Regions from separate parts of the Mesorhizobium marinum genome, predicted to be linked through region 3. Evidence: predicted binding sites of a transcription regulator. Region 3 holds the regulator's gene; each other region holds the start of a gene.
What was found. The regulator LexA, encoded in region 3, represses DNA repair genes until DNA is damaged. The targets are predictions, from matches to a motif close to TGTTCNNNNTGTGTTCNG.
Positions count from the first base shown of each region.

Region 1: ruvC (crossover junction endodeoxyribonuclease RuvC) is a predicted target of LexA. The motif match lies at 1,295-1,312, and genes of this name have one in related genera.
Region 2: ABUE31_RS08365 (helicase-related protein) is a predicted target of LexA. The motif match lies at 1,128-1,145, and genes of this name have one in related genera.

Region 1 covers NZ_JBFOCI010000002.1:716,062-726,036, forward strand. The annotation lists gene ABUE31_RS09030 (AbrB/MazE/SpoVT family DNA-binding domain-containing protein) at 1-41, opposite strand, end outside; gene ruvA (Holliday junction branch migration protein RuvA) at 97-717, opposite strand; gene ruvC (crossover junction endodeoxyribonuclease RuvC) at 728-1,252, opposite strand; gene rcdA (protease adaptor protein RcdA) at 1,362-1,889, opposite strand; gene ABUE31_RS09050 (hypothetical protein) at 2,259-2,666, opposite strand; gene ABUE31_RS09055 (acyl-CoA synthetase) at 2,815-4,455, opposite strand; gene ABUE31_RS09060 (sulfite exporter TauE/SafE family protein) at 4,506-5,279, opposite strand; gene ABUE31_RS09065 (thiamine phosphate synthase) at 5,447-6,112, shown strand; gene ABUE31_RS09070 (tetratricopeptide repeat protein) at 6,109-7,074, shown strand; gene efp (elongation factor P) at 7,180-7,746, shown strand; gene ABUE31_RS09080 (inositol monophosphatase family protein) at 7,760-8,560, shown strand; gene trhA (PAQR family membrane homeostasis protein TrhA) at 8,646-9,335, shown strand; gene ABUE31_RS09090 (MotA/TolQ/ExbB proton channel family protein) at 9,431-9,975, shown strand, end outside.
Region 2 covers NZ_JBFOCI010000002.1:577,046-587,020, forward strand. The annotation lists gene ABUE31_RS08365 (helicase-related protein) at 1-971, opposite strand, end outside; gene aqpZ (aquaporin Z) at 1,718-2,407, shown strand; gene ABUE31_RS08375 (beta-ketoacyl-ACP reductase) at 2,495-3,220, opposite strand; gene ABUE31_RS08380 (acetyl-CoA C-acetyltransferase) at 3,303-4,481, opposite strand; gene phaR (polyhydroxyalkanoate synthesis repressor PhaR) at 4,756-5,361, shown strand; gene ABUE31_RS08390 (hypothetical protein) at 5,449-5,856, opposite strand; gene glmM (phosphoglucosamine mutase) at 6,092-7,444, shown strand; gene msrB (peptide-methionine (R)-S-oxide reductase MsrB) at 7,523-7,924, shown strand; gene ABUE31_RS08405 (Gfo/Idh/MocA family protein) at 7,952-8,971, opposite strand; gene uxaC (glucuronate isomerase) at 9,102-9,975, shown strand, end outside.
Region 3 covers NZ_JBFOCI010000008.1:15,502-25,476, reverse strand. The annotation lists gene ABUE31_RS20585 (ComEC/Rec2 family competence protein) at 1-1,428, shown strand, start outside; gene lexA (transcriptional repressor LexA) at 1,422-2,141, opposite strand; gene ABUE31_RS20575 (molybdopterin molybdotransferase MoeA) at 2,250-3,458, opposite strand; gene moaC (cyclic pyranopterin monophosphate synthase MoaC) at 3,455-3,946, opposite strand; gene trpC (indole-3-glycerol phosphate synthase TrpC) at 3,955-4,767, opposite strand; gene trpD (anthranilate phosphoribosyltransferase) at 4,771-5,781, opposite strand; gene ABUE31_RS20555 (SurA N-terminal domain-containing protein) at 5,808-7,697, opposite strand; gene tpiA (triose-phosphate isomerase) at 7,860-8,624, shown strand; gene arsC (arsenate reductase (glutaredoxin)) at 8,672-9,079, shown strand; gene ABUE31_RS20540 (DMT family transporter) at 9,083-9,970, opposite strand.

The sequences.
Region 1 (9,975 bases), on a different contig from region 3:
GTGGTCTGTCCCTTGGACGTAACGCTTCCGATCATTCCCATGAGGCGTTCTCCTTACCCGACAAAATAGTAAGGAATATGTTGGCTGGCAAGGAAGTCACCGCGCCAGCTCCTTCAGCCCAAGCCGGATCAGCTTGGAGGAATCCGCACCTTCGCCGGCGCCCTTCATCGCAGCAGCGATGGCGTTGGCGGCGATGTCTCTGGAATAACCGAGATTGACCAGCGCCGAGACGGCGTCCGCCACGGGCGCGGGCGCAACGCCGTCGCCGAGCTCCTGCTTGAGCCCGATGGTGCCCGAGGCCGCTCCTGCGAAGGCCGGCGCCTTGTTCTTGAGTTCGGTGACGATGCGTTCCGCGACCTTCTTGCCGACGCCCGGCGCTCGGCTCACCGTTGCGATGTCGCGCAGCGCGATCGCGTTGGCCAAGTCGGGCGGCGCCAGCGTGGACAGCACGGCCAGCGCCACCTTGGCGCCGACGCCCTGAACGTTGTTCATCAACAGGCGGAACCACTCGCGCTCCAGCGCCGACTGAAAGCCGTAGAGACGGATCACGTCTTCGCGGACATAAGTCTCGATGAACAGCGTCACCGCCTCGCCCGGGCCGGGCATCTGCGCCAGCGTGCGCGCCGAGCAGTGCGCGACGTAGCCGACGCCGTGGACGTCGACGGTGCAATGGTCGTCGCCGATTTCATCGACGGTGCCCTTCAGCTTGCCGATCATGCCGCCGCTCTCAAGCCGCCGCCCCGGCAACCGCCCGAGCCAGGCGTGCCGCGGGGCTCTGCATATGGTGCGCGTGGCAGACGGCGATTGCCAGCGCGTCGGCCGCATGCTCGCTGTCGATCACCGCCTTTGGCATCAGCACCTTCACCATCATGTGGATCTGCTGCTTCTCGCCGTGCCCCGTGCCGATGACCGCCTTCTTGACGGCGTTCGGCGCGTATTCCGCGACTTCGATGCCGGCAAGCGCCGGCACCAGCATCGCGATCCCTCTCGCCTGGCCGAGCTTCAGCGTCGCCACCGCATCCTTGTTGACGAAGGTCTGCTCGACGGCGGCCTCGTCCGGCGCCTGGCGGTCGAGCACTTCGCGCAGCCCGTCATGCAACTGCCTGAGCCGAAAGGCGAGCGCGGCCTTGTCGCTGGATTTCACCGTGCCGGCGGCGACGAAGCGCAGGGAATTTCCCGACGCCTCCAGCACGCCCCAGCCGGTGCGCCTCAGTCCCGGGTCTATGCCGATGATGCGAATCGCCTGAGCCATGGTTCCACTCTAGGTACGGCGCGGCACCATTGACAGCACTATGTGAACAAATAGGAAACACCCACAGGTTTCGGGCGTCGAGGATCGGCCCGGCGCCGCCCCGGCAGGCTCAGCCGCGGGCGAAGGCGGTGTTCAGAAGCGTGATCTGGTCCGAGACGGGGTTCGGGCTGCGCGCGCCGGAGAGGGGGACCACTGTGTTCTTGCCGTAGATCTCGTCGTCCATGCGCCGTACGAGCGCTTGCAGGCTCAGCGACCGGTTCACCAGATCGACGAAGGGTTTCGGCAGTTCGGCCCAGCCGGTCGCGTCCGCATGCGCCGACGCCGTGTCCAGCCTGACCTTGGCCTTTTCCGTGGCGACCTGGTCGCGGCTCATCTCGCCGGAGTTGGCCGCGCGCTGCAGCAGCAGCCAGGACGCGATCTGCATCAGTCGCGTGGTCAGCCGCATCGATTCCGCCGCGTAGAGGGTGGCCGCCAGCCGCGACAGCTTCTTGGCCTCGCTGCGTCCTTCGCCGTCGAGGTATTCCGCCGCGTGCTCGACCAGGGTCATGCCTTCGTTGTAGAGCGGCTTGAACGACTGCGAGAAGACCCGCCGCTCGGCGAGCTTGATCGTCTTGCTGTCCTTCGACGGCTCACTCATGATCCAACGCCCCTGCACTGCCTTCGATCGCGCAAACGGCCCACCACCAAGCCGCCGCATCGTCGCCGGCGACCCCCCCCCTACGACGATCGCGGGGAAAATGCGCCTGCCGACAGTTCAACGCAAGCATATGTTTAATAAAGGGTTAACGATCGAGCCCGGGGCGGCCGGCGAAACCCGACCGTGCGCCGCCCTGCGGCACAAAAAAAGAGCCGCTAGAGGGCGGCTCTCAGGAGTTTAACAGGGAGGCGTCAAACGAAGTGGCTCCAGCCACTCGGTAAGAATCCAGATCACTGGATACGCACAGTAAACGCTCGTAAAGCTTAATGGCGGGTTACCGCGCCTCCCCAAATCAGAGAAAAATCGGGTTCAGTGGGCGGTCGCCCTCGCGCCGGCCGCCTCGCCGCCCCAGAGCGCGCGCAGCGCGATGAATGCGAACAGCATCGTCGCCGCGAAATAGACCAGCGACGCGATGCCGAGCACCGGCTCGATTGCGGCATTGCCGCCGTAGAACATGAACAGCGTAACCAGCATCACGATGCTGCTGACCGCGGCAGCCCAGAAATGGATGGTCGACAGGCGCGAATTCCGCGCCGCAGGCACGAGATGGTAGAAGAACGCGAAGACGGACGACATGATCCAGCCCAGCACCATGATGTGCGCGTGGGTCGGCAGTTGCGTATGGTCCTGGCTCATCGCCATCGAAAGTCCGAGCATCATGCCCAGGATCGAGTAGATGACGGCCAGGGTGAAGAAGTTGCGTGCTACGCCTTGCATGGTTGCCCCCTCAGGTGATTGTCCTATCGGCTCGCCGTGTAGCGCCGGCTTGGTTTCAGGACCATGCCGTCGCGACCGTCTGCCGATTCCCTGAAGTTACCTGAAAGATGCCGCTACGGCATCTGCAGGCGCGCGCAATCGACCAGCGTCAGCCGCCCTGGGCGAGCCCGCGCAGCTTGAACTTCTGGATCTTGCCGGTCGACGTCTTGGGGATTTCGGCGAAGATCACCGCCTTCGGCACCTTGAACCGGGCGAGCAGCGCCCGGCAGTGGGCAATGATCTCCTCCTCCGAGGCGGCGGCGTCCGGCTTCAGCTCGACATAGGCGACCGGCACCTCGCCCCACTTCTCGTCGTCGCGGGCCACCACGCCGCAGGTCGCGACGGCCGGATGCTTGTAGAGCGCATCCTCGACCTCGATGGACGAGATGTTCTCGCCGCCGGAGATGATGATGTCCTTCGACCGGTCCTTGAGCTGGATGTATCCGTCCGGATGCATGACGCCGAGGTCGCCGGAATGGAACCAGCCTCCGGCGAAGGCCTCGTCGGTGGCTTTCCTGTTCTTCAGGTAACCCTTCATGACGATGTTGCCCCGGAACATGACCTCGCCGAGCGTCTCGCCGTCGGCCGGCGTCTCGGTCATCGTCTCAGGGTCCATCACCGTCAGGCCCTCGAGCGGCGCGTATCGCACGCCCTGCCTGGCCTTCCTGGCCGACCGCGCATCGCGGTCGAGCGCGTCCCAGGCGTCGTTCCATTCGTTGACGACCGCCGGTCCGTAGGTCTCCGTCAGGCCGTAGAGATGCGTGACCGCGAAGCCGGCGTCGGCCATGCCGGCCAGCACCGCCTCCGGCGGCGGCGCGGCGGCCGTGTTGAACGTCACCGTCTGGGCGAAGTCGCGCTTGTCCTCGGCCTTCGCGTTGATGAGCACCGACATGACGATCGGCGCGCCGCAGAGATGCGTGACGCCGTGGTCGGCGATGGCGTCGTAGATCGGCTTCGGCCTCACCCAGCGCAGGCAGACATGCGTCCCGCCCTGCAGCGCAAGCGTCCACGGAAAGCACCAGCCGTTGCAGTGGAACATCGGCAACGTCCAGAGATATACGCAGTTCTTGCCCATGCCGGCGTGGATGGTGTTGGCGTAGGCCATCAGCGCCGCGCCGCGATGATGATAGACGACGCCCTTCGGGTTGCCCGTCGTGCCCGATGTATAGTTGAGCGACAGCGCATTCCATTCGTCGTCGGGCATCGACCACGCGAAGTCGGGATCGCCGCCCGCGACGAAGTCCTCGTAGTCCACGCTGCCGATGCGCTCGCCCTTGGGGTAGGGCGCGTCCGCCGGATAGTCGGGATCGTCATAGTCGATGACGAGCGGCTTCGCCTTTGCAAGCGCCAGCGCCTCGCGCATGACGCCGGAAAACTCGCGGTCGACGATCAGCACCTTCGTCTCGGCGTGGTCGAGCTGGAACGCGATGACCGCGGCGTCGAGCCGGGTGTTCACCGAGTGCAGCACAGCCTTGACCATCGGCACGCCGAAATGGGCCTCCAGCATCGGCGGCGTGTTGGACAGCATCGCGGTCACGGTGTCGCCCTTGCCGATGCCGTGCCCGGCAAGAGCCGATGCAAGCTGGCGGGAGCGGCGCCAGAAGTCGCCGTAGCTGATGCGCTGTGCGCCGTGGACGATGGCGAGGCGGTCCGGATAGGTCATGGCCGCGCGCTCGAGATAGGTGATCGGCGTCAGCGGCTGGAAATTCGCCGGCTGGCGATCGAGATCCTGTTCGTAGGGATTGGTCATCGTTCCTCACCCGGGCTTTCGCCCCACATGACCGGCCTTCGCGCCGGACGTCAATGGAGCACGTCGAGCACGCCGTCGTAAATCAGCTTCACCGCGATGACGGCCACCGTGCAATAGGTAAACGGGTAGAAAATCTCCGGCCGCATCCGTCGCACGAGCCATGCGCCGGCAAGGGTTGCGACGGGTGCGATCGGCATCAGAACGGCCGAAGCCGCCAGGTTGGTCGCATCGAATTGGCCAAGCAGGGAGTAGGGAACGAGCTTGATGGCGTTGGTGATCGCGAAGAAGATCACGCTGGTTCCCGTGAAGACCTTGGGATCCATCCGGAGCGGCAGCGCGTAGACCTGGAACGGCGGCCCCCCGACATGGGCGACGAAACTGGTGAAGCCGGCAACGGCCCCCCAGAACGAGCCCGCGACGCGGCTTGGCTTCGCCACATGGTTCGCGCCGTGCCGCGCCAGCTGGTAGAGCCAGCGCCCGACGAAGACGATGGCGATCGCCCCGACGAGGAAGCGGATCATGTCGGCCGTCACCATGGCCGCCGTCATCCAGCCGAGACCGATGCCGAGTAGCGATCCCGGCAGCATGACGGCGAGGGTCGCGCGGTCATAGACGCCGCGCCAGGTCCACAACGACACGATGTCCATCAGCACCAGGATGGGCAGCAGGATCGCCGCCGCCTGCACCGGGCTGATGACCAGCGCCATCAGGGGAACGCCCACGAAGCCCATGGCGCCGCCGAACCCGCCCTTGGACAGGCCGGCCAGGATCACGGCCGGCACGGCGGCTGCGTAGAACCAGGGATTTGCGAGAAGCTCGGACATGAGGCGAAATGAAGAAAGACGCGCTGGAATAGCCTGAAAACGGCAAGGATGCGACCGGATTGTTGGCCGAGGCGAAGGCGCGCGGCTGCTGTTCAACGCGACGTCCTTCGTCTATGCCGCTTTTCGACCAAACTCGCCCGGCATAGGCCGGGGCAGGAAAGCCGAGCATGACCGACGACAACACGCCGAACCGCTGCCGCATCATCCTGATATCGCCGCCTGGCATAGCTGCGGAGGCGTTCGCCACGAAGTTCGCCGCGGCGATCGCCGGCGGTGACGTCGCCTCCGTCATTCTCCCGCCCTACGAGATGGACGAGGCCTCTTACCAGGCCTTCGCAGAGCGCGTCGTGCCCATGGCCCAAGCCGCCGGGATCGCGGCGGTCATCGTCGACGACACCCGCATCGCCGGCCGCGTCAAGGCCGACGGCATCCACATCGAAGGCGGCAAGGCCGCCCTTGCCGAGGCAGTTGAAAACTTCCAGTCCAGGATCGCGGTTGGAGCGGGCGGCGTGAAGAGCCGCGATGACGCGCTGGAACTGGGCGAAGAGCGCCCCGACTACGTGTTTTTCGGCCGTTTCGGCTACGACAACCAGCCGGAAGCCCACCAGCGCAATCTGTCGCTGGGCGGCTGGTGGGCCGAGATGGTGGAGATTCCCGGCGTGGTGATGGCCGGCTCCAGCCTCGATTCCGTTGCGACGGTGGCTGCCACCGGGACCGATTTCGTGGCGCTTTCCGCGGCGGTCTTCTCTGAAGGCGTCGACCCGTCCGAGGCGGTCCAGCGGGCCAACGCCATCCTCGACGAAACCGCACCGCGCTTCGAACCGGCCGGATGATTGCGCTTTCGCGACGTCTTCCCCTGCTGGCCGCCCTTCTGGTCTGCGGCGGCGTAATCGCGGCCGAAGATGCGCAGCCGGCCGGAGAAACCCCGGAGGCAACGACGGGCGTGGACCAGGAACGCTTCGGCGGCCCGGCGTCCGACGCCGCCTATGGCGCCTACCAGCGCGGCCTCTACATGACGGCGCTCAACCTGGCGATGCCGCGCGCCGAGGCCGGAAACGCGGCGGCGCAGACGCTGGTGGCCGAGATCCTGTCCCGCGGGCTCGGCGTCAAGCGCGACGAGGCGCAGGCTGCGAAATGGTACCAGCTGGCCGCCGAGCAGGGCGTGCCCGAAGCCCAGTTCCAGTACGCCCTGATGCTGATAGACGGTCGTTTCGTGAAGAAGGACACGAAGGGGGCCTATGCGCTGATGCAGTCGGCCGCGGAAGCAGGCAACCGGCTCGCGCAGTTCAATTTCGCGCAGCTGCTCGTTCAGCGCGAGCCCGGCGACGTCGGAATGGCGAAGGCTGTGTCCTACTACCAGCGCGCCGCAGAAGCCGGCCTTGCGGACGGCCAGTATGCAATGTCGCAGATCTACGCCAACGGCGCCGGTGGCAAGCCGCGCGACGAGGCCGAGGCAAGGCGCTGGCTGCTGCTCGCCGCCCGGCAGAACTTCGACACCGCCCAGCTCGACCTCGCGACCTGGCTGGTCGAGGGTCGCGGCGGCCCGCGCGACCTGAAAGCCGGGTTCGGCTGGATGAAGCGCGCCGCCGAGGGCGGCAACGTCGCCGCGCAGAACAGGCTGGCGAAGCTCTACATGGGCGGCATCGGCACCGAGCCGAACGCGATCGACGCCGCCGCCTGGTACTTCCTCGCACGCAGGCGCGGACTGCACGATGCTGAAATGGACGACTTCCTCAGCGGATTGACCGACGAGGACCTGAAGACGGCGCTCGAACGCGCAAACCGGCTGCGTTAGGGCGCTCCGCCAACCCGCCGGTCTCTTGCCTCCCCAGGCTTTTTGTGGTCATGGACCACCAACGCGCGACGTCGAGCGCATGAATGTTCCGGAAATTCCCCTACCATGGCCAAGATCAGCGGCAGCGAAATCCGTCCCGGCACCGTCATCGAGCATGATGGCGGCCTTTGGGTTGCCGTCAGGACGAACACCGTCAAGCCTGGCAAGGGCGGCGCCTATAACCAGGTCGAACTGAAGAACCTCGTCAGCGGCACCAAGCTGAACGAGCGGTTCCGCTCGGACGAGAAAGTCGAGCAGACCCGGCTCGACCTCAAGGACTTCTCCTTCCTCTACGAGCAGGGCGACCAGCTCGTTTTCATGGATACCGAGAGCTACGAGCAGCTCGAACTGCAGAAGGACTTCGTCGGCGACCGCGCCGCCTTCCTGCAGGACGGCATGATGGTGACGGTGCAACTCTACAACGAGACGCCGATCGGCGTGTCCTTGCCCGACCAGGTCACGCTGGCGATCACCGAGGCGGATCCCGTGGTGAAGGGCCAGACCGCCGCGTCCTCCTACAAGCCCGCGGTGCTCGAAAACGGCATCCGCGTGCTTGTGCCGCCCTTCATCTCCGCCGGCGAACGTATCATCGTCGACACGAACGAACTCACCTACGTCCGCCGCGCGGACTGATTCAGGCAGGCAGATGGCGCGCTCAGCACTCCTCAACGTGATGGTCCAGGCCGCGATGAAGGCGGGCCGCTCCCTTTCCCGTGACTTCGGCGAGGTGCAGAACCTCCAGGTCTCCCTCAAGGGGCCAGGCGACTACGTCAGCCAGGCAGACCGCAAGGCAGAGGAGATCATCCACGCCGAGCTGTCGCGGGCGCGTCCCGGCTATTCATTCCTCATGGAGGAGCGTGGCGAGGTCGAAGGCGACGACGACCAGCACCGCTGGCTGGTCGACCCGCTCGACGGCACCACCAACTTCCTGCACGGAATCCCGATCTTCTCCATCTCCATCGCGCTCGAACGTCAGGGGCAGCTGGTCGCCGGCGTGGTCTACAATCCCGCGATGGACGAGCTCTATACCGCCGAACGCGGTGGCGGCGCCTTCCTCAACGATCGCCGCCTTCGCGTTGCCGGTCGCACCAAGCTGTCCGACGCGGTCGTCGGCACCGGCGTGCCGCATCTCGGCCGCGGTCATCACGGCAACTTCCTGATCGAAATGCGCAACGTCATGGGCGAAGTCGCAGGCGTGCGCCGCCTGGGTTCGGCGGCGCTCGACCTCGCCTACGTCGCGGCGGGCCGCATGGACGGCTTCTGGGAGCAGGGCCTTTCGCCCTGGGATGTCGGCGCCGGCATCGTTCTCGTGCGCGAGGCGGGCGGCTTCGTCACCGACAAGGCTGGCGGCCAGGACATCTTCGCCACGGGCGATCTGGTGGCGGGCAACGAGGCGATCCACCGCGACCTGATGAAGACGCTGAAGAAGCCTGTCTCCCCGCGCTGACCCTCAATGCGGTCGCCGCCCTGGCGGTCGGAAGGCTTGCAAAACCATGGCGACCGCTCCCAGATAGAGGGCATGCAGGTCCATGATGAATAGCGGCGACGCTCCGTCCCGCGCCGCCGCCCCGTTCTGGGGGCGCTTCCACTATTCCCGCGCCGAGATTGTCGCCGATGGCGCCGTGCATACCGTCGGCATCGTGCTTGCGATCGCGGCCGGCTCGTCGCTGTTGTCGCTCGCGCCCTTCCACGCCGGCCCCGGCGAGTATGTCGCGGCGATCTTCTACGTCGTGGCGCTGCTGACGGTGCTGTCCATCTCGCTCGCCTACAACCTATGGCCACTGACCCCTGCCAAGTGGATCCTTCGCCGCTTCGATCACGCCGCGATCTACCTGTTGATCGCGGCGACCTACACGCCCTTCCTGATCCAGCTCGACGACCTTGCCATGGCCCGCGTCATGGTCGCGGTGGTATGGTGCGTCGCTGTCGCGGGCATGGCGATCAAGCTCTTCCTGCCCGGCCGCTTCGACCGCCTGGCGATCGTCTTCTATCTCGCCATCGGCTGGAGCGGCACGCTAGTCGTTCAGCCGCTTCTGGACACGCTGCCTGCTGTCACGCTCGGCCTGATCCTCGCCGGCGGGGTCGTCTATTCCTGCGGCGTCGTCTTTTTCGCGTGGAAAGGTCTCCGGTTCCACAATGCCGTCTGGCACGGATTTGTGGTCACCGGCGCGGGATTGCATTGCGCCGCGATCATCGACTGCCTCGTGGTCGCCCGCTTTTGAGCCGGAGCCCCAAGTTCCCTTGCGTCTTCCAATTTGACCGCGATTCCGCTTAGAGTCGCGGCTGCTGCGTCGCAGGAAATGGAATCGGGGCGAGAATGGGCATCTTGAGGACCATGGGCCTAGTCGGCTCGTCTGACGTGATGGACTACGACCCCTACAGGCTTTCCAGCCCGCAGGTCTTCGTTCTGTCGATGATGGTCTTCCTGGCCATCGTCGCCTTCATCGCAGCCATCCTGACCCGCCAGATCTCGGCTGCCTTCGCCACCAATCCAGGCCTCAACGGCCTCATTCTCGGCGTGCTCATCGTCGGCATCCTCTTGTCCTTCCAGCAGGCCGTCAGGCTTTTCCGCGAAGTGCGCTGGGTCAACTCCTTCCGCGCCGGGTCCGAGGCGACCGAGCCCGTCCTGCTCGCGCCGATGAAGGCGCTGCTGTCGCGCTCCTCGACGGTCGCGCTGTCGACCAGCTCGATGCGCTCCATGCTCGATTCGATCGCCACCCGCCTCGACGAGAGCCGCGACATCTCGCGCTACCTCATTGGCCTGCTTGTCTTTCTCGGCCTGCTCGGCACCTTCTGGGGCCTGCTCGCCACAATCGGCTCGATCGGCGACACGATCCAGTCGCTCGATCCGGGTTCGGGCGA
Region 2 (9,975 bases), on a different contig from region 3:
GCCTCGAGGCTGGCGAAGTCGAAGCCGGCGGTTCGCCATTGCAGGACCTTCACCGGATCGAAGTCGTGCGCCTCGATCTTGTGCACCAGTTCGTCGTCGAACGGATCGACCTGGCCGGTGACGCCGAAGGTGCCGTCGCGAAGATGGCGTCCTGCGCGACCGGCGATCTGGCCGAGCTCGGCGGCCGACAGGTCGCGGTACTGATAGCCGTCGAACTTGCGGTTCTGCGCGAAGGCGACGTGATCGAGGTCGAGGTTCAGCCCCATGCCGATGGCGTCGGTGGCGACAAGGTAGTCGACGTCGCCCGACTGGTAGAGCGCGACCTGGGCATTGCGCGTGCGCGGCGAGAGCGCGCCGAGCACGACCGCCGCGCCGCCGCGCTGGCGGCGCACGAGTTCGGCGATGGCGTACACCTCGTCCGCCGAGAAGGCGACGATGGCCGAGCGGGAAGGCAGCCGCGTCAGCTTCTTCTGGCCGGCGTAGGCGAGATGGGACAGGCGCGGGCGCGTCACCACCGAAACGCCTCTCAGGAGCTTCTCCAGGATGCCGCGCATGGTGGCGGCGCCGAGCAGCAGCGTCTCCTGGCGTCCGCGCAGGTGCAGCAACCGGTCGGTGAAGATGTGTCCGCGCTCGAAATCGCCGGCGAGTTGCACTTCGTCGATGGCGACGAAGGCGGCATCCGTCTCGCGGGGCAGCGCCTCGACCGTGCAGACGGAGTATCGCGCGCCTGGCGGCACGATCTTCTCCTCGCCGGTGACCAGCGCCACCTTGTGCGCCCCGACCTTTTCGCACACGCGTCCGTAGACCTCGCGCGCCAGAAGCCGCAGCGGCAGGCCGATCAGACCGCTCTCATGCGCAACCATGCGTTCGATGGCGAGATGCGTCTTGCCGGTGTTGGTCGGTCCGAGCACGGCGGTGACGTCGCGGCCGGACAGAACCAGCGGCTCATTCGACTTTGCATGGATCGTCATGGGATCGGAACGGGGCCTTCCTGGCTGCTCGTTGCAGTCGGCATCGCTGGCGGCGGCATGGCCGCATCGTCCGCAAGGGGACCGGCAACACATAGGGTTTCGCCGCACCGAACGAAAGGAAAAAACGCGTGGTCCCGGCGCGCCGGAATTAAGCAATGGAACGAGTCTGGAACGAATCAGCGACGAATCACTGACTCGACGCGATTCCCTTTTTGTTCATGCCTACATCTAGCCGACAGGCCTTCCAGGCGCACCAGATGCTGAATCGCCGGCGTTCTCCGGACTGAAGCAATTGGGCGAAGCCGGGCAAAAGAGTTAACGGCGGGGCGCCGATACCGGCGTGACCGACGCAATGCAACCCAAGTCGATGATTTCGTTAATGATTCCCTCTAGTTGCCCGAGCCTCCAGATGCAGGGTTCCGCCATTTCCGTTAACCTTTGGAGCAAAGGCGGAACGAATCGGCGACGAATCACTGCGGGCGACGGTTTCCCCTTTCGTTCTCCGCAACATGTTGTGGCGAGACGCTGTGAGGCGACTAAAGAACTTCAGCCTTGCGCACGTTGGCGCTCTTGCGGTGCGGCAGCCGTTAACCAATGCGTGCCGATGCGGCACACCTGCAGGCTGGGCCTCGGGGTGGAAAATAGCTGTGACTTGTCCGCCTGGCGGCGATGCGCCTTGCCATTGCCGATTGAAAGAAGACGCCGACGGGTGTCCATTTCCGTTGGGGGAACCGTAGGAGGAACCATTGTCCAAGAGACTTCTGGCCGAGTTTCTCGGCACGTTCTGGCTGGTGTTCGGGGGATGCGGCGCCGCGGTGCTTGCCGCGGCCTTTCCCGATCTCGGCATCGGATTTGTCGGCGTTGCGCTTGCCTTCGGGCTGACGGTGCTGACGATGGCCTTCGCCGTCGGCGGCATATCGGGCGGGCACTTCAATCCTGCCGTTTCCGTTGGTATGGCCGTCGCCGGCCGCTTCGATGCCAAGGACCTCGTTCCCTATGTCGTGGTACAACTGATCGGCGCAGTGGTCGCGTCCACGCTGCTCTACCTGATCGTCAGCGGGAAGGCGGACTTCGCCGACATCGGCAGCTTCGCAACCAACGGCTACGGCGGGGCGTCTCCGGGCCAGTATGGGCTCGGGTCGGCCCTGATCATCGAGTTCGTCCTGACCTTCATGTTCCTGATGATCATCCTCGGCTCCACCCACGGCCGCGTTCCGGCGGGCTTCGCGCCGATCGCCATCGGCCTCGGGCTGACGCTGATCCACCTGATTTCGATCCCGGTGACCAACACGTCCGTCAATCCGGCCCGCTCGACGGGGCCCGCGCTCTTCGTCGGCGGGGTGGCGCTCCAGCAGCTCTGGCTCTTCTGGGTCGCACCGATCGCCGGCGCGGCGGTTGCCGGTCTCGTGCACAAGGCGTTGCTGGAAAAGGACTGATTGGCTGCGCTTTCGAACGGAAACGGCGCCCAACTGGGCGCCGTTTCAATTCCCGGGGCGAAGTTTCCGGCCAGCCAGGCCTGGCCGTCAGGCGAAATACTGGCCGCCGTTGGCGGAGATCGTCGAGCCGGTGATAAAACCGGCGTCGTCGGAGGCGAGGAACACGACGCAGCGGCCGATTTCCTCGGGCTCCCCGAGCCGGCCGACGGGGATCTGCGGGATGATGCGTTCGTTGAGCACCTTCTCATCGATCGCCTTGACCATCTCGGTGGCGATGTAGCCGGGGCAGATCACGTTGACGGTGATCCCGGCGCGCGCGCCTTCCTGCGCCAGCGCCTTGGTGAAGCCGATGTCGCCGGCCTTCGACGCCGAATAGTTGGCCTGCCCGGCCTGGCCCTTCTGGCCGTTGATCGAGGAGATGGTGATGACGCGGCCGAACTTGCGGTCGCGCATGCCGCTCCAAAGCGGGTGCGTCATGTTGAAGACGCCGGTCAGGTTGGTGTCGATCACCTCTTTCCACTGCTGCGGCGTCATCTTGTGGAACATCGCGTCGCGCGTGATGCCGGCGTTGTTGACCAGAACGTCGACCGGGCCGAGGTCGGCTTCCACCCGGGCGATGCCGGCGACGCAGGCGTCGTAGTCGGCGACCGACCATTTGTAGACCGGAATGCCCGTCTCGGCCTTGAACCGCTCGGCAGCCTCGTCATTGCCCGCGTAGTTGGCCGCCACCTTGTAGCCGGCGGCCTTCAGCGCAAGCGAGATCGACGCCCCGATGCCACGCGAACCTCCGGTGACGAGTGCAACTCTGGCCATTCAGTGTTCCTCCCTGACTTCTCTTGAGCGCAGCGGGCCGATCGCTGCCGACCGTGCCCGCCGCATTGTTGCCTGGCAGATTTCACATCGCTTCGACGCACATGGCAACGCCCATGCCGCCGCCGATGCAGAGCGTGGCGAGACCCTTCTTCGCCCCGCGCCGCTTCATTTCGTAGATCAGCGTGTTGAAGACGCGGGCGCCCGACGCTCCGACCGGGTGGCCGATCGCGATCGCGCCGCCGTTGACGTTGACGATGTCGGGGTTCCAGCCCATGTCCTTGTTCACCGCGCAGGCCTGCGCCGCGAAGGCTTCGTTGGCCTCGACCAGGTCGAGATCGCCGACCGACCACCCTGCCCTTTCCAGCGCCTTGCGCGAGGCCGGGATCGGGCCCGTGCCCATGATCGCCGGGTCGACGCCGGCGGTCGCCCAGGAAACGATGCGGACCAGCGGGGTCGCGCCGCGCCGCACAGCCTCCTGCTCGCTCATCAGAACGACGGCCGCGGCGCCGTCGTTGATGCCCGACGCATTCGCGGCCGTCACGGTGCCGTCCTTGTCGAAGGCGGGCTTCAGCTTACCGACCGTCTCGAGCGTCGTACCCGCGCGGATGTACTCGTCGTCGGCGACGACGACGTCGCCCTTGCGGCCCTTGACGGTGAACGGAACGATCTCGTCCTTGAAGCGGCCGGCCTTCTGCGCGGCTTCCGCCTTGTTCTGCGAGGCGACGGCGAACCTGTCCTGCTCGTCGCGGGTGAGCTGCCACTGGCGGGCGACGTTCTCCGCCGTAATGCCCATGTGATAGCCGTGGAATGCGTCGGTCAGCCCGTCCTTGATCATCGTGTCGACGAGCTTGAGGTCGCCCATCTTCACGCCTGCACGCAGATACTGGGCATGCGGCGCCATGGACATCGATTCCTGGCCGCCGGCGACGATGATCTTGGCATCGCCCGACGTGATCTGCTGCATGCCGACCGCGATCGCCCTCAGGCCCGACCCGCAAAGCTGGTTGAGGCCCCAGGCCGTCGTCTCCTGCGGGATGCCGGCCGCCATGGCGGCCTGTCGCGCCGGGTTCTGGCCCTGCGCGGCGGTCAGGATCTGCCCGAGGATCACCTCGTCCACCTCCTTGCCGTCAACGCCCGCGCGAGCCAGCGCTTCCTTGACCGCGACGGCGCCCAGATCATGGGCGGGCACGTTGGCGAAGGCCCCGTTGAAAGAGCCGACAGGGGTGCGGGCGGCGCCGGCGACGACGATGGAAGAGGACATGGCTTACTCCAAATGGGTGCAGCTGGACGTACGATTTCCGGACTTTTCTGGGCGTTTCCCTCTGTCGAGTCAAACCGGAAATCGGTGAACGCCGCCGCGCTGGCGGGGATGCCGGGTAATGCTGCGCAGCATAATTTGCCGGCAGCGCAGCATAGCACTTATCCCGCAGTGCACAAAGCACTTGGAAATACGATACTTTTAGGCATATCCTGCCGGCAAAGGCGCAATCGCTGCCGGGGCTCACGGGGGCTGCCGGTCTTCTGGGAGGATGACGATGCCCGCCAAAGACGACCCGGTCGTGATCAAGAAATACGCCAACCGCCGTCTCTACAACACCGGAACAAGCACCTATGTGACGCTCGAGGATCTCGCCGAGATGGTGAAGAAGGGCGAGGATTTCACGGTGCAGGACGCAAAGTCCGGCGAAGACATAACCCACCCCGTGCTTACGCAGATCATCTTCGAGCTGGAGCACAAGGACGGGCAGAACATGCTGCCGATCCCGTTCCTGCGCCAGCTGATATCGTTCTACGGCGACCAGATGCAGATGGTTGTGCCGAGCTTCCTGGAGCAGTCGATGATCGCCTTCGCCAAGGAGCAGGAACGCTTCCGCGAACAGATGAATTCCGCCATGGGCAAGGGTCCGATGGAGATGATGAAGATGGCCACTCCGATGAAGGCCATCGAGGAGCAGACGCGCCGCAACATCGAACTCTTCCAGAATGCGATGCGCCTGTTCGCGCCGTTCCCGCCGGGCGCCTCGGGCGACAGACCGGGAGAGCGCGCCGAGGCGGACCCCGCCGAAGGCGACGACCTCAAGGAGTTGCGCGACCAGATCGCGGCGATGCAGCGCAAGCTCGATACGATGGGCCGGCAGTAGGCGCAGCCTCGTCCCAAGAACCGTTGACCCGAACACGCGCGGGTCGAGGGGCCGGCCCGAGAGCCGGCCTTTCCTGTTTCAGTAGCGTCAGTTCAGGCTGATGTCGCGCCCCGCCGCCCGCAGCGAGACGGAGAAACCGGCGAGCACGTCGATCAGCGCGATCATCATCAGCACGAAGAAGACGGGGTGGGCCGCGCCACGCACCAGCAGGAACTCGACCAGGAACGCGACGAAGACGAAAGTCGACAGCAGATGGTCGATCACCGACGCGTTGGACGTGCGCGTGGCCTTCACAATCTCGACGAAGAAGAGCAGCAGCGCAATCACGATCATCAGGATGCCTGACGTCATCGAGAAGTCGCCGCCCGACATCATCCGGAACGAGAACAGTTCGATCTGCCAGGGATCGCCGTTGGGGCCTGTGCCGAACAGGCCGGCCAGCCCGAGATTGTACAGGATGAAGGAAACGACAAGCAGCGGCACGCTGGACAACATGGCTTTCTCCCCGGGGAACTTCCTGCCGACCTGTAGAAAGGGCGATTGCGACCACGTCAAGGTGGCATGCGAGGCGGCGCCGATCCTGGGTGTTCGGCGAGGTTCCGGTCGACAATCATTTTGAAGGTTTCGTAATATAAGCTCACCAAATGTGATCGGGGGCGGGCCCGGTTCTGTGGCAGAAATCGCCGCCGCAGCCGCAGGCAGGCGCAAGAGCTTTCGAGGGCGAACAAAGATGGCCGGCAAATATTTCGGCACGGACGGCATCCGTGGCAAGGCGAACACGTTTCCGATGACCGCGGAAGTGGCGATGAAGGTCGGCATGGCCGCCGGGCTTTCCTTCCAGCGCGGCAGCCACCGTCATCGCGTCGTGCTCGGCAAGGATACGCGGCTTTCCGGCTACATGATCGAAAATGCCATGGTGGCGGGGCTTACTGCTGCCGGCATGGACGTGTTCCTGCTCGGGCCGATCCCGACACCGGCCGTGGCGATGCTCGCCCGCTCGCTGCGCGCCGACATGGGCGTGATGATCTCGGCTTCGCACAATCCCTATTTCGACAACGGCATCAAGCTGTTCGGGCCGGACGGCTACAAGCTCTCCGACGCCATCGAAGGCAACATCGAGGCGATGCTGGAGGAAAGCGTCGAGATGACGCTTGCCGAGTCCGATGCGCTCGGGCGCGCCAAGCGCATCGACGGCGTGCACGACCGCTATATCGAGTTCGCCAAGCGCACCCTGCCGAAGTCGATGTCGCTCTCCGGGCTGAGGGTGGTCGTCGATTGCGCCAACGGCGCGGCATACAAGGTGGCGCCGGAAGCACTCTGGGAACTGGGCGCCGAAGTGTTCCCGATCAACGTCGAGCCCAACGGCTTCAACATCAACCAGGAGTGCGGCTCAACCCACCCGGCCGGCCTGTCGAAGAAGGTGCACGAGGTGCGCGCCGACATCGGCATCGCGCTCGACGGCGACGCGGACCGCGTCGTCATCGTGGACGAGAACGGCGAGGTCATCGATGGCGACCAGATCATGGCGCTGGTGGCGGAATCCTGGCTCCAGTCCGGGCGGCTTGCGGGCGGCGGCGTCGTAGCCACCGTGATGTCGAACCTCGGCCTCGAGCGCTTCCTGTCGGGCCTCGACCTCGAGCTTCACCGCACCAAGGTCGGTGACCGCTACGTCGTCGAGCACATGCGGGCGCATGGGCTGAACGTCGGCGGCGAGCAGTCGGGCCACATCGTGCTTTCGGACTTTTCCACGACCGGCGACGGGCTGGTCTCGGCTTTGCAGGTGCTGGCCTGCGTGAAGCGGCAGGGCAAGCCGGTGAGCGAGGTGGCGAAGAAGTTCGAGCCGGTGCCGCAGTTGCTGAAGAACGTCCGCTTCTCCGGCGGCAAGCCGCTCGACCAGGCGCCCGTCAAGGCCGCCATCGAGGAAGCGCGCGATCGCCTGGGCAAGTCGGGCCGGCTGGTGATCCGTCCGTCAGGCACCGAACCTCTGATCCGGGTCATGGCCGAGGGCGACGACCCGGGCCTCGTCAGGCAGGTGGTCGACGACCTCGTCGACGTGATTTCCGAAGCGCGCAGCGCGGCCTGACGGCGCGCTGACTTTGCGCCGGGCGGGCAGCCGCCCTACATTGGGAACGGGCCCAACGCAGATCGCAAGGAAGCCGCCATGGATGCCAAGACCTATCCCGTGACCCGCACCGACGCCGAGTGGCGCGAGAAGCTCACCCCCGAGCAGTATCAGGTTATGCGCAACCATGGCACCGAACGGCCGGGGAGTTGCGCCCTGCTTCATGAAAAGCGGGCCGGGACCTTCAGTTGCGCCGGCTGCGACCAGCCGCTGTTCGCCTCCGGGCTCAAGTTCGAGAGCGGGACCGGCTGGCCGAGTTTCAACGACCCGGTCCCCGGGGCCGTCGAGACGACGGTCGACCGCGGATACGGCATGGTTCGCACCGAGGTCCACTGCTCGCGCTGCGGCAGCCATCTCGGACACGTCTTCGAGGACGGCCCGCCGCCGACCTATCTGCGCTATTGCATCAATGGCGTCGCCCTGAATTTCCAGCCTGGCTGAGCCGAGCGCCGGCTTTTCCGGCGAGGTTCAGACGGCCGCCCGCTCGCCGGTTTCCGCCGATCGCAGGATCGCGTCGATCAGGCGGTGAACCTTCAGCGCTTCGCTGCCGCTGACGGCCGGCGCGCGCGCCTCGTCGATCGCCTCGATGAAATCTTCAATGACAGCGCGATGGTGATGGTGGGGAAAGGCCATCGGGTCCGCGCCGGCGCCGCCACCGATGGCGCCGTCGTCGATGGTTTCCTCACTGCCGTCGTGGAAATGCGCGATCATCCTGGAGCCTTCGATACGCGCCATGCCGTTGGTGCCGATGATGTCGACCGCATCGGGAATGCCTGGATAGGCCGAGGTGGTTGCGCTGATCGTCCCGATCGCGCCATTGGCGAATTTTGCGGCCGCCATGGCCATGTCCTCGGTCTCCATCCGGTGCACGGGGGTGGTCGCGGCATAGGCTGCGACTTCTTCCGGCAAGCCGGCCAGCGAGATCATCAGGTCCAGTGTGTGGATCGCCTGCGTGAGCAACACCCCGCCACCATCGCGCGCGCGGGTGCCGCGGCCTGGCTGGTCGTAGTAGCTTTGCGGCCGCCAGTTGTAGAGCCGCGCCGATGCGCTGACGATGGCGCCAAGCCGACCCTCGCGGATCAACTTGCGCAGCGCGATGCTGACCGGCCGGAACCGGTGCTGCAGGACAATGCCGAGCCGGATATTTGCCCGCTCCGCCACGTCGACGAGTTCAACGGCCCGCTCGAAGCTCACCTCCAGCGGCTTTTCGAGCAGCACATGCTTGCCGGTAGCGGCGGCCCGGCGGACGAGGTCGAGATGCGTGCTGGGGGGCGTCAGTAGCAGGACGGCGGTGATCGCCGGATCGTCGAACACGGCGTCCAGGCTGTCGACGACTGGAAATCCGTAGGTCGCGGCGAATGCCTGCCGGCGCTCGATGCTCGGGCTGAATGCGGCTGCGACCTCGACCGTGCCATCCAGATCCCGGAGGCTTTTCGCATGCGGACCGGCTGCCATGCCGAGGCCGACGATCCCGATCCTGGTTGTCATTCTGGTCCTCCCATGAACTCAGGATAGCGAGCCACAAGTCATCATACAACATCACGATTTTTGTATGTTGACATCGGGGCAGGCCGCCTCCTACGGTTGTGCATCCGGGCGAGGGAGGAAGGCTGGAAGCATGGGTGCGCTGATCGCGGAGGACCTTTTGTTCCCTGCCGATGCTGGCACGCGCGCCATTGCGCGCGACCTCCATGCTGCCGTCAGGGACCTGCCGATCGTCAGCCCGCATGGCCACACCGATCCGCGCTGGTATGCGCTGGACGAGCCCTTTCCCGATCCGGCCGGGCTCCTGATCGTGCCGGACCACTACATCTTTCGCATGCTGTTCAGCCAGGGCGTCCGACTGGAGGATCTCGGCGTGCCCACGCTCGACGGTTCGCCTGTCGAGACCGACGGCCGCGCCATCTGGCGGCGCTTTGCCGAGCGCTATTTCCTTTTTCGCGGCACACCGACGCGACTGTGGTTCGACTATACGCTGCAGAACCTGTTCGGACTGCACGAGCCTCTCTCGGCGGCGACCGCGGACGCGCACTACGACGCCATCGCGGCCATGCTTGCTACGGACGCCTTTCGGCCGCGCGCTCTGTTCAAGCGCTTCAACATCGAGGTGATCGCCACCACGGAGGGAGCGCTTGACGACCTGAAGTGGCACGAGGCGATCCGCCAGAGCGGCTGGGACGGACGCGTCGTCACCGCCTACCGGCCGGATGCGGTGATCGACCCGGACTTCGAGGGGTTCGACGCCAACCTCGACACGCTCGGCGAAATTACCGGTTGCGACACGGGACAGTGGGCGGGGTATCTCGATGCGCATCGCAAGCGGCGCGCCTATTTCAGGTCGTTCGGCGCCACTTCAAGCGATCACGGACACCCGACGGCGGAGACGGCGAACCTGGCGAACGGCGAGGCGGCGACGCTTTTCGACCGCATCCGGCGCGGCGCCGGGGACCCCGGCGACCATCGCCTGTTCCGCGCGCAGATGCTGACGGAAA
Region 3 (9,975 bases):
CTTTTCCCCGATTTCGCGTCGCGCCACGCAGTCAAGAAATACGCGGCGGCGCTGGCTCTGATCGGCCTTGCCGGCTACCTGTTCATTTCCGGCGCCGAGGTGGCGGCGCAGCGGAGCTTCATCATGATCGCCGTCATGCTTGCCGCTGTCCTGCTCGACAGGGCCGCGCTCACGCTGCGCAACCTCGCCATCGCGGCGATCATCGTCATCGCGCTGTCGCCGCACGAAGTGGTCGGGCCGAGTTTCCAGATGTCGTTTGCGGCGACCGTCGCGCTGGTCGGCGTCTACGCGGCGTGGTCGGACTGGCGCACCGAGCGGCCGGCGGGTCCGCCGCTCGCGCGTTCGCTGCCGGTTCGGTTGCTGCGCGCGGTCCTGCTCGGCTTTGCCGGACTTGCGGTGACCTCGATTGCCGCCGGCGGCGCGACGGCGATCTACGCCGCGTGGCATTTCCAGCAGATGCCGTCGCTTGGCCTGTTCACCAATCTCGCCGCGATGCCGATCGTCTCCTTCGTGGTCATGCCGTTCGCGGTGCTCGGCTCGCTTGCCATGCCGTTCGGGCTCGACGGACCGTTCTTCCAGGTGATGGGGATAGGGCTCGCCTGGACGGTCGCCATCGCTCAGTGGTTCGCGGAGCGTTCGCCGAGCGACATCGTGGGGCTTGTGCCGGCGTCCGCCGTGGCGGTGCTGACCGTCGCGCTTCTGGTCGCCACGGTGTTCTCGACATGGCTCCGACTAGCGGCCGTTCCGATCGCGGCCGCCGGCTTCTTCCTGCTCATCGAGCGCCCGGAGCCGGACCTGTTCGCCTCCGAAGACGGCCGGCTCGTCGGCCTCGGGATCGGCGACGGCATAGCCGTCAACCGAGCACGGCCCAGCCAGTTCACCGCCGACAACTGGAGGCGTGCGCTGCAGGCCGACGCGGTCGTCAGGCCTGAGGGCAGGCAGCAACGCAGCGCCGCCCAGAGTGCAGATGCGACCGGGGACGGAACCGGGGCAGCCAAGAACCTGGACGGTGCTGCCGGGTTCGTCTGCGGAGACGGGCTTTGCCTTGCCCGCCACCCGGCCGGCGCGACGGTCGCCCATGCGCTCGACACGCAAGCCGCGACCGACGCCTGCGCCGTTGCCGAGGTGATCGTGATCGAGGATGCGACCGCGGCAAACGCCTGCCGGTGGAGCGACGCGCTCGTCGTCACCGGCCGCGATCTTGCCGTTGGTGGAAGCGCCGCAATCGTCCTGTCGGACGACGCTCCGGCCGAAATCCGCTTCGCCATCGCCACACCCTACCGGCCCTGGCACGACCAGCGCCGGTTCTCACGCGCCGCGCGCGGACTGCCGCCCTACCGAAGGCCGGCGGCCGAAACCCGAAAGCCCGACGCCAAGCCGAGTGGGCCAGCGCGGAGCGCGGTCGGGCAGGATGAAACCGGTCAGTAGCGGCGGATCAGGCCGACGAGCTTGCCCTGAACCTTGATGCGGTCGGGGCCGAAGATGCGGGTCTCGTAAGCCGGGTTCGCGGCCTCCAGCGCGATCGAGGCGCCCTTGCGCCTGAAGCGCTTCAAGGTCGCCTCCTCGTCGTCGACAAGCGCCACGACGATTTCACCGGGATTGGCGGTCGAGGAATTCTTGATGATGACCGTGTCGCCGTCGAAGATGCCGGCCTCGATCATCGAATCGCCCTTCACCTCGAGCGCATAGTGCTCGCCGCCGGACAGCATCTCGGGCGGAACCGCGATGGAATGCGTCTTGTGCTGGATGGCGTCGATCGGCACGCCCGCCGCGATGCGGCCCATGACCGGGATGGCGACGGACGAGCCGGCGTCGTCGTCATTGCTCGCCATGCGTGACCGCGCCGGCTCCGGCTGGCCGCGTCCCAGGCTTCCCTGGATGACGCTCGGCGAGAACTTCTTCGCCGCGTTCAGGCCGGGCGCGATGGAATCGGGGAGACGCAGCACTTCCAGTGCGCGTGCGCGATTGGGCAGGCGGCGAATGAAGCCACGCTCCTCAAGCGCGGTGATCAGCCGGTGGATGCCCGACTTCGACGCAAGGTCCAGAGCTTCCTTCATTTCGTCGAAGGACGGCGGGATGCCCGATTCCTTCAGCCGCTCATGAATGAACAGGAGAAGCTCGTGTTGCTTGCGCGTCAGCATTGGCGTTTCCCCCGGGAATCAAGCCTCAAACAAAACCAGAACAAACACTATCTGTTCCAGTTGTGTTCCGCAACTGTTTAAAGTTTAATGAATTCGTTGACGATTTGTTCAGCGTAACCGGAGGAGCCGGCACGGCGCACCGGCCTCGACGGCTGGCGCAAAGGGCGCGCGCACGATCAGGCCGCCGGCGTCGGAAAGCAGCCGCAGCATCGAGGAGTCCTGGACATCGAAGGGCGTCGCCAAGAGGCCGGCGGCCGTATGCTCGACCCTTGCGCGGACGTAATCCTGGCGCTGGTCGTTCGCCGCCATCGGTGCGCCGAGAACCGCGTCGACCGTCTGGTCGTCATGCTGTCGGCCGCCGAGCCTCGCCAGGAGCGGTTTGAGGAAGAGTTGCGAGCAGACGAGGCTGGCCACCGGGTTGCCGGGCAGCCCGATGCAGCGTGTCGCACCGAGGCGTCCTGACATCAGCGGCTTGCCGGGGCGCATCGCGATCTTCCAGAAGCCGAGTTCCATCCCGAAGCCGACGAGCGCCGCCTGTACCAGGTCGTGGTCGCCCACCGACGCGCCGCCAAGCGTGACGATAACGTCCGCGCCGGCATCCAGCGCCTGCTGCAGCAGCGCCGAAATTGCCTCGATGCGGTCGGGCGCGATGCCCAAATCGAGCACGCGCGCGCCGGATTGCCTGGCGATCGCGGCGACGCCATAGGCGTTGGAGGCGATGATCTGGTCGGCGGCGGGGGTGCTGCCGGGCGGGACGAGTTCGTCGCCCGTGGCGATAATGGCGACCAGCGGTTGCTTCACGACCGGAAGGGAAGGGTGGTTCGCCGAAGCGGCCAGCGAGAGGGCGGCGGCGTCGAGCAGGCGCCCGGCGTCGAGCAGGACTTCACCCTCGGTGAAGTCGAGGCCGCGGCGACGGATGTGGCGACCGGCGGCGACCGTCTCAAGTACCTCGATCACGTCGCCGCCGAGCGACTTGACGTTTTCCTGGATGGCGATCGTGTCGGCGCCTTCGGGGACGGGCGCGCCCGTGAAGATGCGGACGGCCTGGCGTTCGCCGACCGCGCCCGCGAAGCGGCGGCCGGCGGGCGCGTCGCCGATCACCGTCAGGCGCGAGGGAACATGCGCCACGTCGGCGGCGCGCACGGCGTAGCCGTCCATGGCGGAGGCGTCGAAGGGCGGCTGCGTGCGCAGCGCCTTGACCGGGGCGGCAAGCACGCGCCCGCCGGCCTCGGCGAGCGGCACCGTCTCGGCAGCCAGCGGGGCGGCGCCCTCGAGCATGCGCGCCAGCGCATGGTCGACGGGAAGCAGTCCGCTCATTCCGGTTTCCCTCGGTCGGCCTTGAAGTCGCCGGACTTGCCGCCGGTCTTCTCGACGACCCTGATGCCGGAGACCACCATGCCGCGATCGACCGCCTTGGCCATGTCGTAGATGGTGAGGCAGGCGACGGAAGCGGCGGTCAACGCTTCCATCTCGACGCCGGTCTTGCCGGTCACGCGCGCCAGCGCGGTGACGCGCAGACCGGGCAGGGCCTCGTCCGGTACGATGTCGACCGCAACCTTGGTCAGCAGCAGCGGATGACAGAGCGGGATCAGTTCGTGCGTCCGCTTGGCAGCCATGATGCCGGCGATGCGGGCCGCGCCCAGCACGTCGCCCTTCTTGGCGTTTCCCTCGAGGATGGTTTTCAGCGTCGAGGGCTGCATCGTCACGGCCCCCTCGGCAACCGCCGTGCGCTCGGTCTCGTCCTTGCCGCCGACGTCGACCATGTCGGCCTTGCCGTCGGCGCCGAGATGGGTGAGGCGGGCCATCGTCGCGACTAGGCCCGAACGTGTGAGGGAGCGCCGCGCAGCAGCGCCTGCGTCGCAGCGGTCACGTCCGCCTGGCGCATCAGGCTTTCGCCGACCAGGAACGTGCCGATGCCGGCGCGCGCGAGCCGCAGGCAGTCGTCATGGGTGAAAATGCCGCTTTCGCCGACCAGCAGCCGGTCGTCCGGCACCATCCTGGCCAGGCGCTCCGAGGTTTCGAGCGTGGTCTCGAAGGTGCGCAGGTTGCGGTTGTTGACGCCAACAAGCCTCGACGACAGCTTCAGCGCGCGCTCGGTCTCCGCCTCGTCGTGCACCTCGATCAGCGCGTCCATGCCGAGTTCGTGGGCTGTGTCCTCGAGCGCCCTGGCGTCGTCATCGCCGACGCTGGCCATGATGATGAGGATGGCGTCGGCACCCCAGGCGCGCGCTTCGAACACCTGATAGGGCTCGAACATGAAATCCTTGCGCAGGGCAGGCAGCGAAACGGCCGCGCGCGCCGCGGTCAGGAATTCGGGCGCGCCCTGGAACGAAGGCGCGTCGGTCAGCACCGACAGGCATGCCGCGCCGCCCAGTTCATAGGCGCACGCCAGCGCCGGCGGATCGAAGTCGGCGCGGATCAGTCCCTTCGACGGGCTCGCCTTCTTGATCTCGGCGATCAGCGCGAAATCGCCGGCGGCGCGCTTTTTCTCCAGCGCGGCCAGGAAGCCGCGCGGACGGCTTGCATCGCCAACCCTGGCCTTCAGTTCGGCGAGTGGCAGGCGCGCCTTCGCGGCCGCGATCTCCTCGCGCTTGTAGTGCTCGATCTTGTTGAGGATGTCGGCCATGGGTCAGCCGTTGGAAGCGGCGACGAGCCGGTCGAGCACGCCGGCAGCCTTGCCGCTGTCGATCGCGGTGGCGGCCTGCGCCACCCCGTCCTCAATCGACTGCGCCTTGCCGGCGACGACCAGGCCGGCGCCGGCGTTCATCAGCACGGTGTCGCGATAGGCTCCGGGCGCGCCTTCGAGCAAGCGCCGAAGGGCGGCTGCGTTGAACGCCGCGTCGCCGCCGCGCAGATCGTCCCTGGCGTGGCGCGCCAGGCCGACGGCCTCGGGCGTCAGCGTAAACGCGCGCACGGTCCCGTCAGCCAGTTCCGCGACCTGCGTCTCGCCGGTCGCGGTGATCTCGTCGTAACCGTCGCCATGCGCCACCCAGGCGCGCTCGGCGCCGAGCGCCTTCAGCGTATGCGCGACGGGCTCGATCCACTCGGGCGCGAAGACGCCGACCATCTGCCTTTTCACGCCGGCCGGATTGGAGAGCGGGCCGAGCAGGTTGAAGATCGTGCGCGTGCCGAGCTCGGCCCGCGTCGGGCCGACATGCCGCATCGCGGGGTGGTGGGACGGCGCGAACATGAAGCCGACGCCGGCCTCCGCGATGCAACGGGCGATCGCTTCCGGGGCAAGGTCGATCCTGACGCCGAGCGCCGTCAGGACGTCGGCGGCGCCGGTCTGCGAGGACAGCCCGCGGTTGCCGTGCTTGGCGACCGGGACGCCGGCGCCGGCGATGACGAAGGCGGACGCGGTGGAGATGTTCACGCTGTGGGAACCGTCGCCGCCTGTGCCGACGATATCGATCGCGCCGGCCGGTGCGTCGACCCGCAGCATCTTGGCGCGCATCGTCGCAACCGCGCCGGAAATCTCGTCGACGGTCTCGCCGCGTACGCGCAGCGCCATCAGGAAGCCGCCAATCTGGCCGGGCGTGGCTTCGCCCGACATGATGATGTCGAAGGCTTCGCGGGCCTCCTCGAAGGAGAGCGGGCTGCCGCCCGCCACCTTTGCGATGTGTTCCTTCAGTGTCGCCATGGCCCCCGATCCCGTCCGTCGAGGCGCTAGAACGCCAGCGCCTGCTCGATGGCCGAACGGTCGACCGCCACGCCGTACTGTCCCTGCAGCTTGGCGACGAGCTGGTCGAGAAGGTCGTCGGCCATGCCCGACGCGAAGCTGGTCCTGGCGTCGTCGGGAATGGAGTTCGCATCCGCGCCGGCCGGTTCGAACACCTCGGTGACCTTGAACACGATCTGGGCGTCGCCCGTCGGCGCTGCGACCACGCCGCTACCGCCTTCGGGCACGCCGAACACCGCGGCGACACCGGGACGACCGAAGTCGCCATCGTCGGTCTCGCGCTTCAGTCCGCGCTTGGTCTGCTTCTCCAGGCCGAGTTCGGTCGCCAGCGCGTCGATCTGCGCGCCGTCCTTCAGCCGCTTCTCGACGTCCGCCGCCTTGGCCGCGAGCCGGGTATCGACCTCATCGGTCCTCCAGTCGGCGGCAACCTTGTCCTTGACCTCGTCGAGCGTGCGGTCGCGGGCAGGGGTGATCGCCTCCACCTCGTAGAACACAAAGCCGGTGCTGCCGACGTTTATCGGCGCGTTCTCGATGCCCGTTTCGGACTCGAACGCGGCATCGAGCAGTTCCTTCGACTGCGGCAGGTCGGTGACGATGGAGCCGTCGGGGCGCTGCGCCGCGCGGTCGATCGCCTCGACGGTCATCACCTTGAGGCCGAGCTTGGTCGCGGCTTCGCGCAGCGAATCGCCGCCGGCGCGGCTGTCCTCGTAGTTGTCGTGGACGTCGAGCAGGATGCGATTGGCCTCGGCGACCGCCAGTTCCTTGCGGATCTCCGGCGACACCTCGTCAAGCGACCTGACGACCGCCGGCGTTATCTGGGTGACCCGCAGCAGCACCGGGCCGAATGCGCCGTCGACGATCTGGCTCACCTCGTTGGCCTGGAGCGCGAACGCCGCCTCGGCGACGGTCTGGTCGGGTACCCGGTCCTTGGTGAAGGTGCCGAGCAGCGTGTCGGCGGCGGTCTTGCCCTGGGCGGTCACGACCGAATCGAAGGTTGCGCCGGCGCTGATCGAATCGAGCGCCGCCTGGGCGGCGTTGCGGTCGGCGAAGACCACTTGCTCGATGGTGCGGCTTTCGGGCGTCGTGAAGCGGTCGATGTTCTGCTCGTAGTCCTGCTTGACCTGCTCGTCGCCGATCGCCTGTTCGTCGGCGATCGCCTCGGGCACCAGGCTGACATAGGAAATCTTGCGGTATTCCGGCGCGGCGTAGCGCTGCTTGTTCTTGTCGAAAAATTCGGTCAGCGCGGCGTCGGTCGGCGCCTCGACGGATTCGACGAGCGACTTCGGCAGAACCAGGTATTCCGCCGTCCGGTCCTCGCCGCGATAGAGGGCGACGGCGCGCAGGAAGGTGTCGGGCGCCTTGATCCCGTCCGACACGGCTTCGACGATCTGCTGGCGGATGGCGACCTTGCCGCGGTTCTGGAGGTAGTCCTCGGGACGCATGCCGATCTGGCGCAGGACGTTTTCGAACTGCTGGCGGCTGAAGCGTCCGTCGGGCCCCTGGAAGGCGGGGTCGGACATGGTCAGGGTCGCAAGCTTGTCCTGCGAGAGGCCGAGGCCGAGTTCGCTCGCCTGTTCGTCAAGCACGGCACCGGCGGCCAGCTGCGCGAGAACCTGGTCCTCGACGCCGAGCGAACGGGCCTGGTCGCGCGTCAGCCGCGTGTTGAACTGCTGGGAAAGCACCGCGAGCTGCCGGTCGTAGGCGAGGCGATACTCGACCGGCGAAACCGTCGTGTCGCCGGCGGTGATGACCGAATTGCCGCCGAAGCCGTTCACGAGCTGACCGGAGATGCCCCACACGGCAAAGCTCACGACGAGAAGGAGGAGCAGCAACTTCGCCACCCACGTTCCGGCGGCACTTCTGAGCGCAGAAAGCATGTAAAATCCCGGTTTTGCGCGCCCAACCGGACGCACGTTCAGTCGCACCGAAGCGCAATAGCGCCCTTCAGCGACAGTGTCGATTGCTTTGTGGCCCGATTTTGGTAGGGAACCCTTCTGCAATCGCCATGCCGTCGAGGCAAATCCAGAGGAACCCTATCGATGACCCCAGGTATCCGTCCTCTCGTCGCCGGCAACTGGAAGATGAACGGCACCGCCGCATCGCTGGGCGAACTGCGCGCCATCTCGCACGGCTTCATGTCCGGGCTCGACGCCGAGACCGACGCCCTCATCTGCCCGCCGGCGACGTTGCTCGCACGGGCCGCCGACATCGTTAGCAGCACGCCGGTCAAGGTCGGCGGGCAGGACTGCCACGCCAAGGAAAGCGGGGCGCATACCGGCGACGTCTCCGCCGAAATGCTGAAGGACGCAGGCGCATCGCACGTCATCGTCGGTCATTCCGAGCGGCGCACCGACCATGGCGAGACCGACGCCGGCGTGCGCGCCAAGGCGGAGGCGGCGTGGCGTGCGGGCATCTGCGCGGTGCTCTGCATCGGCGAAACGAAGGCGGAGCGCGAACTCGGCTCGACGCTTGACATCCTGTCGCGCCAGATCACCGGTTCGGTGCCGTCTGCCGCGACCGCTCACAATACCGTCATCGCCTACGAGCCGGTGTGGGCGATCGGTACCGGGCTGACGCCGACGGCGGCCGACGTCGCCGAGGCGCATGCGCACATCCGCGCGGAGCTGAAGGAGCTGCTGGGCGCCGAAGCGGCGAAGATGCGCATCCTGTACGGCGGCTCGGTGAAGCCCTCCAACGCGGTCGAGCTGCTGTCGGTGGAAAACGTCGACGGTGCGCTGGTCGGCGGCGCGAGCCTCAAGGCCGCCGACTTCCTCGCAATCGCGGAAGCCTACCGCTCGATCTAGCGCAACCGGCGGACCCGGGGCCGGTCTGCCCAATTCGGGTTTCGACAGTGAGCGTAACGATCTACCACAACCCGCACTGCGGCACGTCGCGCAACACGCTTGCCATGATACAGGCGAGCGGCGAGGACCCGGCGGTCATCGAGTACCTCAAGAATCCGCCGACGCGCGCCAGGCTGGAGGCGCTTATCGAAGCGATGGGGATTTCGCCGCGCGATCTGCTGCGCGAGAAGGGAACCCCCTACCGCGAGCTCGGCCTCGACAGGCCGGACTGGAGCGATTCCGAGGTGGTCGACTTCATGCTGGCGCACCCGATTCTCATCAACCGCCCGATCGTGGAAACGCCGAAGGGCACCAGGCTTTGCCGCCCGTCGGAACTGGTGCTCGACCTGCTGGAGAATCCGGTCTCAAGCTTCACCAAGGAGGATGGCGAAGTCGTTGCCTACGATCCGGGCTGAGGATCAGGCGACGACCGTCAGGCGCCGCCGCCGCTCATCGAGCAATACGATGGCGAGGCCGCTCGACACCACCAGCAGGATGCCGCCAAGGGCCAGCGCGTTCGGGAGTTCGCCGAACACGACCAGTCCCGAAATCACGGCCCAGACGGTGAAGCTGTAGTAGAACGGCGCGACGACGCCCGTCGGGCCGACCCGGTAGGCCATGAAGATGAAGAAGTGGCCGAAGATCAGGAACAGCCCGGCGCCGGCGAGCAACGCCAGGTGGCGCGGCCCCGGGGCAACCCATTCCTCGGTGGCGAGATGGGCAACACCGGCACCGACCAGCACCACGATGACGGCAGAAATGGCCACGATCATGCCGGGAACGTGACCGGCGACGCGCCGTCCGGCGATGTCGCGGGCCGCGCTGAACACCGCGTTGGCCAGAGCGAGAAGCGCATAGACCGATATGCCCTGCATGGTCGGCTGCGCCACCATCAAGGCGCCCGAGAAGCCGAGCCCGATCAATGCCATGCGCAGGCCGCCGATCCTTTCGCGGAAGAGGATCGAAGCGCCGAGCAGCACCAGCAGCGGCGTGATCTGTCCAAGCGCCACGGCGTCCCCGATCGGCATGTTGGCGAGCGCGACGACGTAGGAGAGGATCGCGGCGAGCTCGAGCAGGTTCCTGGCCAACACCCGCCGCTCGAACATCAGCGGCAGCTGCGCCCGGTAGCCGAGCAGCAACAGCATCGGCAGACCCCACAGCAGCGCGGCGACGCCGCGCAGGAACAGGACCTCGTAGGGCGGCAGGCCCACCGTCGCCATCTTCATCATCGTGTCGTTGATGACGTAGGTGGCGGTAGCCGTGAGCATGAAGAGCGGGCCGCGCACGGCGGTCGGGATGAAATGCATGGCGG